3 regions of the Exiguobacterium sp. UBA6282 genome follow, and region 2 is predicted to be linked to each of the others. Evidence: riboswitches for the same ligand, from Rfam matches in the RefSeq annotation. Region 2 holds a riboswitch; each other region holds the start of a gene.
The links. A riboswitch is a leader RNA that binds a small molecule or an ion and turns the genes downstream of it on or off. The one in region 2 is predicted to bind thiamine pyrophosphate.

Region 1 (3,278 bases), on a different contig from region 2:
TCACTAGCAGCATCGACTCCTTTTGTTCGTCCATTCTCCCCAAGCAATGTCTTGATTTCTGAAGCATTTCCTTTAACGACCGTACATCCGAGTCTACTCAATTCTTTTGAAAAGGACGTACGCAATGATGTAGCTCCCGCTCCAACTGGATCAAGGATGATCGGAACGTTCAAGCGTCTCGCTTCGCTTGCGGCGAGTCGTTGAGCTGCTTGCATGTCTGCATCAATTGTTCCAATGTTCAAGACAAGAGCTTGCGCAAGTCGAACCATCTCTTCCACTTCGCGAATATCCTCCGCCATGACTGGAGATGCGCCAACGGCGAGTGTGACATTGGCGCAATCATTGATCGTGACTGTGTTCGTCAAATGATGAATGAGTGGTTTGTGTTTAAGAATGGTCGTAAACATGTGTATCCCTCCAAAGTGAATGAAAATGATGTGTCGGTCCAATCCCTTGTCCGAGAGCAAATCCATGACGAATCGCCTCTGTAACATACTTCTTGGCCTGACGTACACTGTCCGGTAAAGCTTCTCCAAGTGCCATCCGTGCCGCAATCGCTGCAGATAAGGTACAGCCTGTTCCGTGAGTATGTTGATTATCTAACCGATCTGATGTGAAACGGTATTCCTCTTGCCCGTCCCATAATAAATCCGTGGCAGCTCCCGGTAGATGTCCACCTTTTAGCAAGACGGCTCCAGTCTTCATAGCCAACTGATGCATCGCCAGTTGCATCTCCTCTAGATTAGTAACTGACTGCCCTGTTAAGCGCTCTGCTTCCGGTAAATTTGGTGTGACGAGTGTCGCAAGTGGCAGTAACTCCGCGATTAGTGCTTCCTCTGCCTCCGTCCGCAATAGGGCATGCCCGCCTTTTGCGACCATGACAGGGTCTAGTATGATCGGAACTGTCTGTTTGCGAAGATGTGTTGCAATGACGTGAATCGTTTGTGCATTCGAGACCATACCGATTTTGATAGCATCCACACGAATATCTGAAAAGATTGAAGCTAATTGGGCATCAACGATTTCCGATGATAACTCTTCTACTGCTTGAACGCCCAGTGTATTTTGAGCCGTTACCGCCGTCAAAACACTCATCCCATAAACGCCCAATGCCGAAAATGTCTTTAAATCTGCCTGAATTCCAGCTCCACCACCGGAGTCAGATCCCGCAATCGTCAATACATGTTTCATATTTTTCTCACCTTTCCATCGAGCAATGTAAGGGAGTTGTTACCGACAAAAAAAGCGTCGACCGCTGTAAAAAAGCAGTCGACGCTATACGAAATCGTTATCCAACCATTTCGGTATCCGTTCGGCTCAACTTTCCTACGCTGGTATTATCCAGTTCAGGTAATAGGGTCGAAAACAGATTGGTTTTCCTCTCAGCCGGATTCCTCCAGCTCCCCTAGTTGCTCAAGTATTCATTTCGCCTTAACTGTAGCATAGCGGCAAGAAAAAAACGAGCCGAAGCTCGTTTTGAATTATAGGTATGCTAATGGATTAACTGCATTCAGAGGAGAAGAGGCACTGTACTGATAGCCTCCGACATGTAGTTCGAAATGCAAGTGTGGTCCTGTTGAATTCCCAGTACTACCAAGTGTTCCAACTTGCTGACCTTGAGAAACTGTTTGTCCTGCATGAACAGATAATGATCTCATATGAGCGTAGACTGTCGTATAGACTTTCCCGTCAAGGAAGTGAGAAATCATGACGTGATTTCCATAAGGCCCACCACCTGAAGCTGTAATGACCGTTCCAGCTGCTGCTGCGACGATTGGTGAGCCGACCGAACCACTGAAATCGACACCATTATGGAACGTATAGCCGTTCGCACCGCTTGCTGGTCCAAACCCTTGTGATACGCCACCAGAAGATGGACGAACGAATTTCCCACCGCTCGAAACAACGGGTGGGGCAACTGAAGTAGGTGATTCTGAACTCTTACCTGCTTGTTTTGCTGCTTGAGCATTCGCTTTAGCGGCTTTTTCAGCTGCTGCTTTCTCGGCTGCTGCTCTTTCAGCCGCTACTTTAGCTGCTGCCTTCGCTGCCGCAATCGCACGTTCTTGAGCTTCAAGTGTGGCTTGTAGTTCTTTCGCGTCTAGAAGTTCTGTCGTAAACTTCGTCTTACCTTTTCGTAATTTTTTAAGCGTAGCACTGCGTTCTTTCATTTGAACTTTCAACGCTTTTTTTTGTTCGATTAATGTTTTCTTCTCTTCAACCTGCTCCGCCTTTTTTTCAACGAGCGCTTGTTTTGCTTCCGCTAGCTTTTGTTGGGTTGCGATGTAATCCGAAATCATTTTATCATCTTGCTCCGCGATTTTTTTCCCTGCCATGACACGACTAAATAAATCACCTAAATCCTTCGATCCAAAAATGACTTCTTCCCATTTGATTGAGTTTCCATCGTTTTCTTGGAAGACACGTAGACGATCACCGAGTAGTTCTTCTTGTTTTTTCAACATCTCTTCGTAGCGAACGATGTCTGCTTTTAATTCATCAATTCGCAAATTCAATTTCTCGATTTGTTTATTTTTTTCGGAAATCTGAAAAATCTTTTCGTTGATCGCTGCATCGATTCGATTGATTTGACGTTGTTCTTTCGAAATTTTCGACTCTTGTTTTTTAATTGCTTTTTCTAATTTACGTTGTTCTGCGGCATTTTCAGCCTTTTTTTCTTTGATCGTTGCTGCCGCAATTGGTTGTGTTCCTGTTATAAGTAATGCTCCTAAAACAATGGTAGAAATTAGTTTTTTTAGCATATATCGTTTTCCTCACTTATGTTTTTCATATTTTATTATAGTATTCAAGTTTCTCTCATATCTGAAATAGATTATAGCACCCTAATCGTTTCAAAAAAATTTCATTTACATTTCAAATGAAAACGTTTTTTTGTAATATAATCATTTATTTTTTGAAAATCGCAAAAAAAGAACCGCTGCATAAGCAACGATTCTTTACTGTTTAAAACATCGTCATTGGGTTCACTGAGCTAGCTGGACCAGTTGCACTATAGCTGTATCCACCGACGTGGATTTCAAAGTGTAAGTGTGGACCAGTTGAATTCCCAGTACTTCCACGTAAACCGATTTGTTCACCTTGACTGACGCGTTGACCTGCGTGAGCATTGAGTGCGCTCATATGAGCATACAATGTTGTGTACGTTTTACCGTTTAATTGGTGAGCAATCATGATGTGGTTTCCGTAAGGACCACCACCTGATGCTGTAATGACTGTTCCTGTTGCAGCTGCAACGATTGGAGTTCCAACCGGACCACCAA
Region 2 (3,278 bases):
TCTATGGTTTTAAAGGGGATCCGAACGGACCGGACTCCGAAGCAGGCAATCTGAAATCAGCGGGACCAAATCTTCCTGCCGGTATTCGAGCCATCTTCGGAACGCTCAAACCGCAAGGCACCTTACCAGTTGATGTGCCGGTCTTTCAGAACGGTATCTTTACCGATCAACTGCATCTCGAATTCGGTGACGGCTTTAAAAATTGGAAAAAATGAGAACATGATACACCAAAAGACCGAGACTCCTTTAAAGGATGCCTCGGTCTTTTAATAATTGATATGAAGATTCAGTTTCTGCTTTCGCACGCTCGTAGACACGATGAAGTGAATAAGTCAACGAAGCATAGAGGACGACGACCAGGACAGTTGCGATAGTTCTCCCCGTTGTAAAACCAAACTGAAGCAACACCTGAAAATTCTGAATCGTAGCATATGTGCCGTACACCGCCATCAATATGGGAATGATGTACCCAACAAATCTCACTTTCACTTTTCCGAGCACCTGTTGCACGACATATGCCGCGAGGATCACGAGTGCGATGACTATGATTTCCATTCCAATCCCTACTTTCACTAGATGGTATTCCTAATTCTACCATCTACTGGTTTAAGAAGATACCGGGCGAGCTGGAATCGTTTCGTAGACCGACGTGAACGTCTCTTCCGTCCACCCCATGTGCCAGAAGAGTAACTCATAGTAACAACTAGTCACGAAATGCCGTTTCATCCGCTCTCGTTCAGTCGGGCTTGCTTGTTCCGCCAACGCATCAAGCCGTGCAATCTGTTCAAAGACGACCTTTTCGAACCATTCCGAACTATATGTGTCGATCCATTGCTGATAGATTTTTTCATCCGGTGTACACGTCAATAATTGTTGTCCAACTTCATAATACAACCAGTAACATGGCAAGATGGCAGCAATCGTCTCACCAAGCGTCCCTTCACTCGCATGATGCATGTGTGAGACGTAAGCATATGCCGTTGGTGCCGGTTCAAATGCTTCAAGGTCTGCTTCCGTGATACCGAGCGGCTCGAAAAATGATTGATGCAAGCTCAGTTCTGCCCCATATGTCGAAGTCGCGTGCTCGGCAAGTGTCGCGATCGTCGCAAAGTCATCTGCTTTTGACGCTGCCTTCGCTTGAATCTTCGCAAAGTGTTTTAAGTAATACGCATCCTGCATGACATAATGTCGAAATTTCGAGAGCGGTAACGTTCCCTCGCCGATTCCTTGAACGAATGGGTGCGTAAAACTACTGTCCCAATACGCTTGTGCTGCTTGTTTGATTTCTTGTGTGAATGTCATGATCTCATCCTCCTTGTTTTTATGAAACGAAAAAACACCACCCCGAAACACACGGGCATGGCGCAAGAAGAACAAGACTTGACGCCACTTCCCTCCGTAAGTACGAACTTAATCAGGTTCAAAGGGTCCGAACGTCTTCGTTCGTCTCAGTCGGCCTACCGACTCCCCTAGTGGTCATTATTCGATTCAAATCCACTATAGCATGCTGAAAATGGAAGTCAAGTTGTCCTCTTTTCGCTATACTATAGAGTGTCAGAAGGCGGATATCGTCTCCATCTACAGACCGATTCCGAACTTCTTTCGTTCTCGTACACTAATTTTAGTACCTGATACTATAATTCATTCTGTTACTTACAATTGGAGGATTTCATTATGCATACACCAACAAAAATCATGGCGTCAGCCGTTATCGCTTCTGCTTTATTACTTCCGACAGCCGCATCCGCCGAGCAGGTCGTCGATAAGACGATCGTCACTCTCGGTGAGTCACTCGGCGCAAAAGATAAGGCTTGGGTGCTTTCACGTCTCAATGCACCGGAAGGTATCACACCGATCATCGCAACCTCTGCAGACGAAGAAAAATACCTCGGGAAAAACATCCCCCAGTCACAAAAGGGCGGCAACATGTATTCATCCGCTAAGATCGAATTGACGGAAAAAGGTGACGGACTTTCCGTTGCGACGGAAAACATCACGTGGGTGACGAAGGATATGTATCTCAACGCTCTCGTCACGGCAGGTGTCAAAGATGCCGACATCACGATCACTTCTCCTTATAAAGTGACTGGAACATCGGCACTGACAGGAATCATGAAAGCCTATGATCAAACTTCGGCTGAGACCGGAATCAAGCTGAGTGACGAACGGAAAGATTTAGCACAGCAAGAATTATCGGTCACATCAGACGTCGGGAAGACAGTCGGGACAGATAAAGTCGCTGATTTGATGAATGAGATCAAGGCCGAAATCGCGAATCAAAAACCGGAAACAAAAGTCGAGATCGAAAACCTGATCGTCCAAGTCATTCAAAACAACAACATCCAACTGTCTGATGCACAGATGGATCGGTTGACGAATCTATTCAATCAAATGGAGCAAGCGAACATCAACTGGGGGCAAATCGAGAGTGGACTGAAAAATGCTGGTCAAGACATCCATGCGTTTGCAACGTCCGAGGAGACAAAAGGATTCTTCGCTAAATTATTTGATGGTCTGAGTGACTTCTTCAGCTCGATTGCTGGTGTGTTCAAATAATTCAGACTTCCGCAATTAACAAGATAATGGTAAACTGGTTGTATCTGAAACGAAAGGTGGTGTGAAATGATGGACTTTGCTGCGTGCAAACATTGGTTAATGGAACAATTGTATCTGTTGCGCGCGATTTTTCATGGAATGGCGTTCTAAGGCACCCGTCTGCCCTTTTTTAGAACTTCATGATTGAAAAATACAGCAAAGCGCATCTTTCACACACTAGGGAGAGTGCTATTTGCGCTCTCCCTTTTTTTAATGCGCGCGAAAGGATCAACTTATTATGATGATTTGCGACATTCAACATCTGACAAAACAATTCGGAGGCGAAACGATTTTAACGGACGTTTCCCTCTTCTTAAACGAACACGATCGTGTCGGTCTGATTGGACGAAATGGGAGTGGTAAAACGACATTACTCCGCTTACTTGCTCGCCTTGACCAACCGGACGGTGGCGTCATCTATCAAAAGAACGGTTTGACGATTGGCTACTTGGAACAACTTCCCACTTATGCCGAGACAATGACCGGACTCGACGTCCTTTGGACGGCGTTTGAAGAGATCCTCGCAATCCGTTCTCGGATGCAACAGTTGGAGCTTTTGATGGCGACAGCGCCAGATGATCTGGATGCACTACTCGTTCGATATGCGGAAGCGACAAATGCATTCGAACAAAAAGATGGCTATCTACTCGACTCGAAGATCGAGCGCATGGTGAACGGATTAC
Region 3 (3,278 bases), on a different contig from region 2:
AACTGATTTAGGCGACGCTCTGCGCATTCAGGGGTATCACGTCCAGTACGAAAGCGACTATCTCGTTTACAATCAGTGGCTACAAATTTCGACGATGGGACAAACGACGATGCGGCAAATTGAACGTCTCGTTCGTGTTTTAGTTCGTGAAAATCAACGAATCACCATAAAGAATGAAAAAAACGAAAGACCTCTCAACCCTTGATTTCAAGCGGTTTGGAGGTCTTTCGACTTCAAAAAGATAAAAAAAGAGGTTTATGGATTTAAAACATAGGGGTATAAACTCATTAGCACCGCATCAAACCGGTGACTTACTCACACATGTTTCTCAATATCAGCGTAATGACCTGGGAGAGAAATGCAAAGTCACGAAAGCGTCAGATTCATGAGAGTCTGAAACCGATTGTCTTAGCATGATTCATATTGTTCAGGATTCGTCCTGCTCCTACATTCATTACCTTTTGAGGGCTATACCAAATTCAAGGGGGAAATGAACATGTCAGTTAATTTAACAGCCGAAAAACGCGAGGTACGTCCACGCTCACTCCGTAAACAATTGCGTCATGAAGGAAAAGCTCTTGGCGTCGTGTATGGTTACAAAGTGGAAAGTACACCAATCGCATTTGAAGAAAAAGAATTGCTTAAAATCGTCCGAGAAAACGGTGAAAACGTCTTGATTTCACTCAAACTCGACGGTAAAAATATTAACGTCTTGATCAATCGCCGTGATATGGATGTCTTCACACCAACAGTCGATCACGTTGAATTCATCGCCGTGAAAATGGATGAAGAAACAGAAGTCGAAGCAGACGTTGTACTTGTTGGCGAAGCAGCCGGTGCAAAAGTTGGTGGCTTCCTATCACAAACACTCTTTAAAGTAACAGTCGCCGCTACACCAGATAAATTACCAGAGAACGTCGAAGTCGACGTCACGAACCTCGAAATCGGCGATTCGATTTCTGTAGCCGATCTTCCAGAACAAAAAGATTTCCGCATCGTTACAGAAGGCGATATTCAAGTCGCAGCTGTCGTCGAATCGACACTCGAGCAGGATCTTGAAGAAATCGAGGAAGCAGAGGCACAAGCAGAAGCTGGCGAAGACAACGAAGCGGAAGCAACAGAAGCGTCTTCAGAAGAAACAGCTGAAGAGAACGAAGACAATAAATAAGTCGTTTAACGATACGCCCTTTGCGGCGTATCGTTTTTTTTGTGTCTTGACAACAGACGCTGGATTGCCTAAAGTGAACAGCGTATCACCTATTACCATATCCACTAGGGGAGCCCAATTGGCTGAGACGATTCACTTCGGACCCTTCGAACCTGATCTAGTTCATACTAGCGTAGGAAAGTGGAGCGATCACATCCAATGACTCCTGCTGCGCGCAGTTTTTCTGAGGACCGCTCTCTTTTTTACGGAGGGCGGTCTTTTTTGGCGTCTCCCCCATTCAAAGGAGGACGTATCTAATGCAACACTGGAAAATGAAAGAAATCATGGTCATGATGATGCTCGCCGTCGCTTGCGGCGTCATCTATCTTGGTTGGTCAACACTCTGGTTACCGATCTCAGCGATCTTCGGTCCTGTCGGTGCCAACTGGATGTTTGGCATCTGGATCATTGCGAGTCCGCTCGTCGCAGCAATCATTCAAAAGCCAGGTGCCGCTTTAATTGCGGAAGTCGTCGCGGCAGCCGTCGAACTGTTCACAGGTAGTCATTTTGGTTTATCCGCTCTTCTGATCGGAGTCTGCCAAGGACTTGGTGCGGAACTCGTCTTCGCGATGACGCGTTACCGTCGTTATGACACATGGACCTTGATGTTATCGGGTGTCGGAGCCGCGATTGGTAGCATCGTTTATAGTCTAATCGCGAACGGATTCGGTTACTACACAACGACGACGTTGCTTGCGACAACTGGCTTACAATTGATCAGTGGTGCATTACTCGGTGGCTTGCTTGCAGCCATTCTCGTCCGTCGCCTTGTTGCGACTGGTGTCTTGAACGGGTTTGCAGCAGGACGTGCGAAACGAGAAATCGCATGATTACTGTCGACGACCTCAGCATCCGCTATCCCGGTCAGATGAAATCGGTGCTCAATCATGTATCGCTGACGATTGAGCAAGGGACGACCCTTCTGCTCGGACGAAGTGGGAGTGGCAAGACGACATTACTTCATGCCCTTGCCGGACTGACACCGGAAACGATTGAAGTCGAACAGACTGGTACCGTTACCCGGTCCGGTTCGGTCGGAATCTTGTTTCAAAATCCAGAAGAACAGTTCTGCATGGAGACGATCGGACGCGAAATCGCTTTTAGTTTAGAAAATCGCTCGATTCCGCGCGTGGAGATGGATGAACGAATTGAACGCTTACTCGCACTCGTCGGTCTCCCCCTCCCCTTCTCGACACCGATCGCGAGTCTATCCGGAGGAATGAAACAGCGTCTCGCACTCGCAGCGGTCCTAGCACTTGAGCCGACGATCTTATTACTCGATGAACCAACGGCTCAGATTGATCCAATCGGACAACATGAGCTGATGGCGTTGATTTTTCGGATTCAAAAAGAACACGATTTAACGATCGTCTTGATCGAACACCAACTCGATGTCTGTTTGTCGTACGTCGACCAGGTCGTCTTGCTTGAGGACGGATCGATTACTGCGACAGCAGATCCACGGGATCTGTTCCCGCAGGATTACAAAGAGCTTCAAACGAAAGGCATTGCCGTTCCCTCTTTATATCCGTATACGTTAGAGACGTTACCCATAGATGGACCGCAAGCGGCGCGACTTCATGTGCCTTCCCCCGTCGCTACAGCTGGTCGCTCTTTGTTACACGTCGCTGCATTATCGACGAAAGCACCATATCCGCTGACCGATGCGACATTTTCCCTGCAGACAGGAGAATGGGTGATGCTGCTTGGGGCAAATGGATCCGGTAAAAGTACATTGCTTGCGACACTCGGGCGGTTGCTTCCCAATCGTGGAACGTATCAGCTCCAGGGGCGTCCGGTTCATCGTTACTCCCAGCGTCGCTTTTATGAGCACGTTGGCTATGTCTTTCAACAACCGGATCTGCAGTTTCTTAAGCTGACGGTCGAAGCGGAAATCGACTGGAGCCACCGGGCAGCGACGAACGTTAAACGCGCGGCGTTGCTCGAACGGCTGGAACTGACATCTGTCAAACAGCAGTCACCACTTGCTCTTAGTACGGGACAACAACGACGGCTCAGCGTCGCAACGATGCTCGGACAAACGAAAGACTTATTGTTGCTCGATGAACCG

Region 1: another riboswitch for thiamine pyrophosphate. It lies ahead of thiD (bifunctional hydroxymethylpyrimidine kinase/phosphomethylpyrimidine kinase); the one in region 2 lies ahead of tenA (thiaminase II).
Region 3: another riboswitch for thiamine pyrophosphate. It lies ahead of B2751_RS00155 (ECF transporter S component); the one in region 2 lies ahead of tenA (thiaminase II).

Annotation. Positions count from the first base shown of each region.
Region 1 is NZ_DJUM01000054.1:25,842-29,119, reverse strand. It holds gene thiM (hydroxyethylthiazole kinase) at 1-407, opposite strand, end outside; gene thiD (bifunctional hydroxymethylpyrimidine kinase/phosphomethylpyrimidine kinase) at 388-1,191, opposite strand; TPP riboswitch at 1,307-1,417, opposite strand; gene B2751_RS13965 (murein hydrolase activator EnvC family protein) at 1,482-2,759, opposite strand; gene B2751_RS13960 (murein hydrolase activator EnvC family protein) at 2,962-3,278, opposite strand, start outside.
Region 2 is NZ_DJUM01000020.1:8,866-12,143, forward strand. It holds gene B2751_RS05030 (glycoside hydrolase family 3 protein) at 1-215, shown strand, start outside; gene B2751_RS05035 (hypothetical protein) at 247-555, opposite strand; gene tenA (thiaminase II) at 607-1,302, opposite strand; TPP riboswitch at 1,375-1,481, opposite strand; gene B2751_RS05045 (DUF1002 domain-containing protein) at 1,675-2,556, shown strand; gene abc-f (ribosomal protection-like ABC-F family protein) at 2,834-3,278, shown strand, end outside.
Region 3 is NZ_DJUM01000002.1:5,197-8,474, reverse strand. It holds gene B2751_RS00165 (GNAT family N-acetyltransferase) at 1-205, shown strand, start outside; gene B2751_RS00160 (50S ribosomal protein L25/general stress protein Ctc) at 497-1,168, shown strand; TPP riboswitch at 1,265-1,364, shown strand; gene B2751_RS00155 (ECF transporter S component) at 1,465-2,037, shown strand; gene B2751_RS00150 (ABC transporter ATP-binding protein) at 2,034-3,278, shown strand, end outside.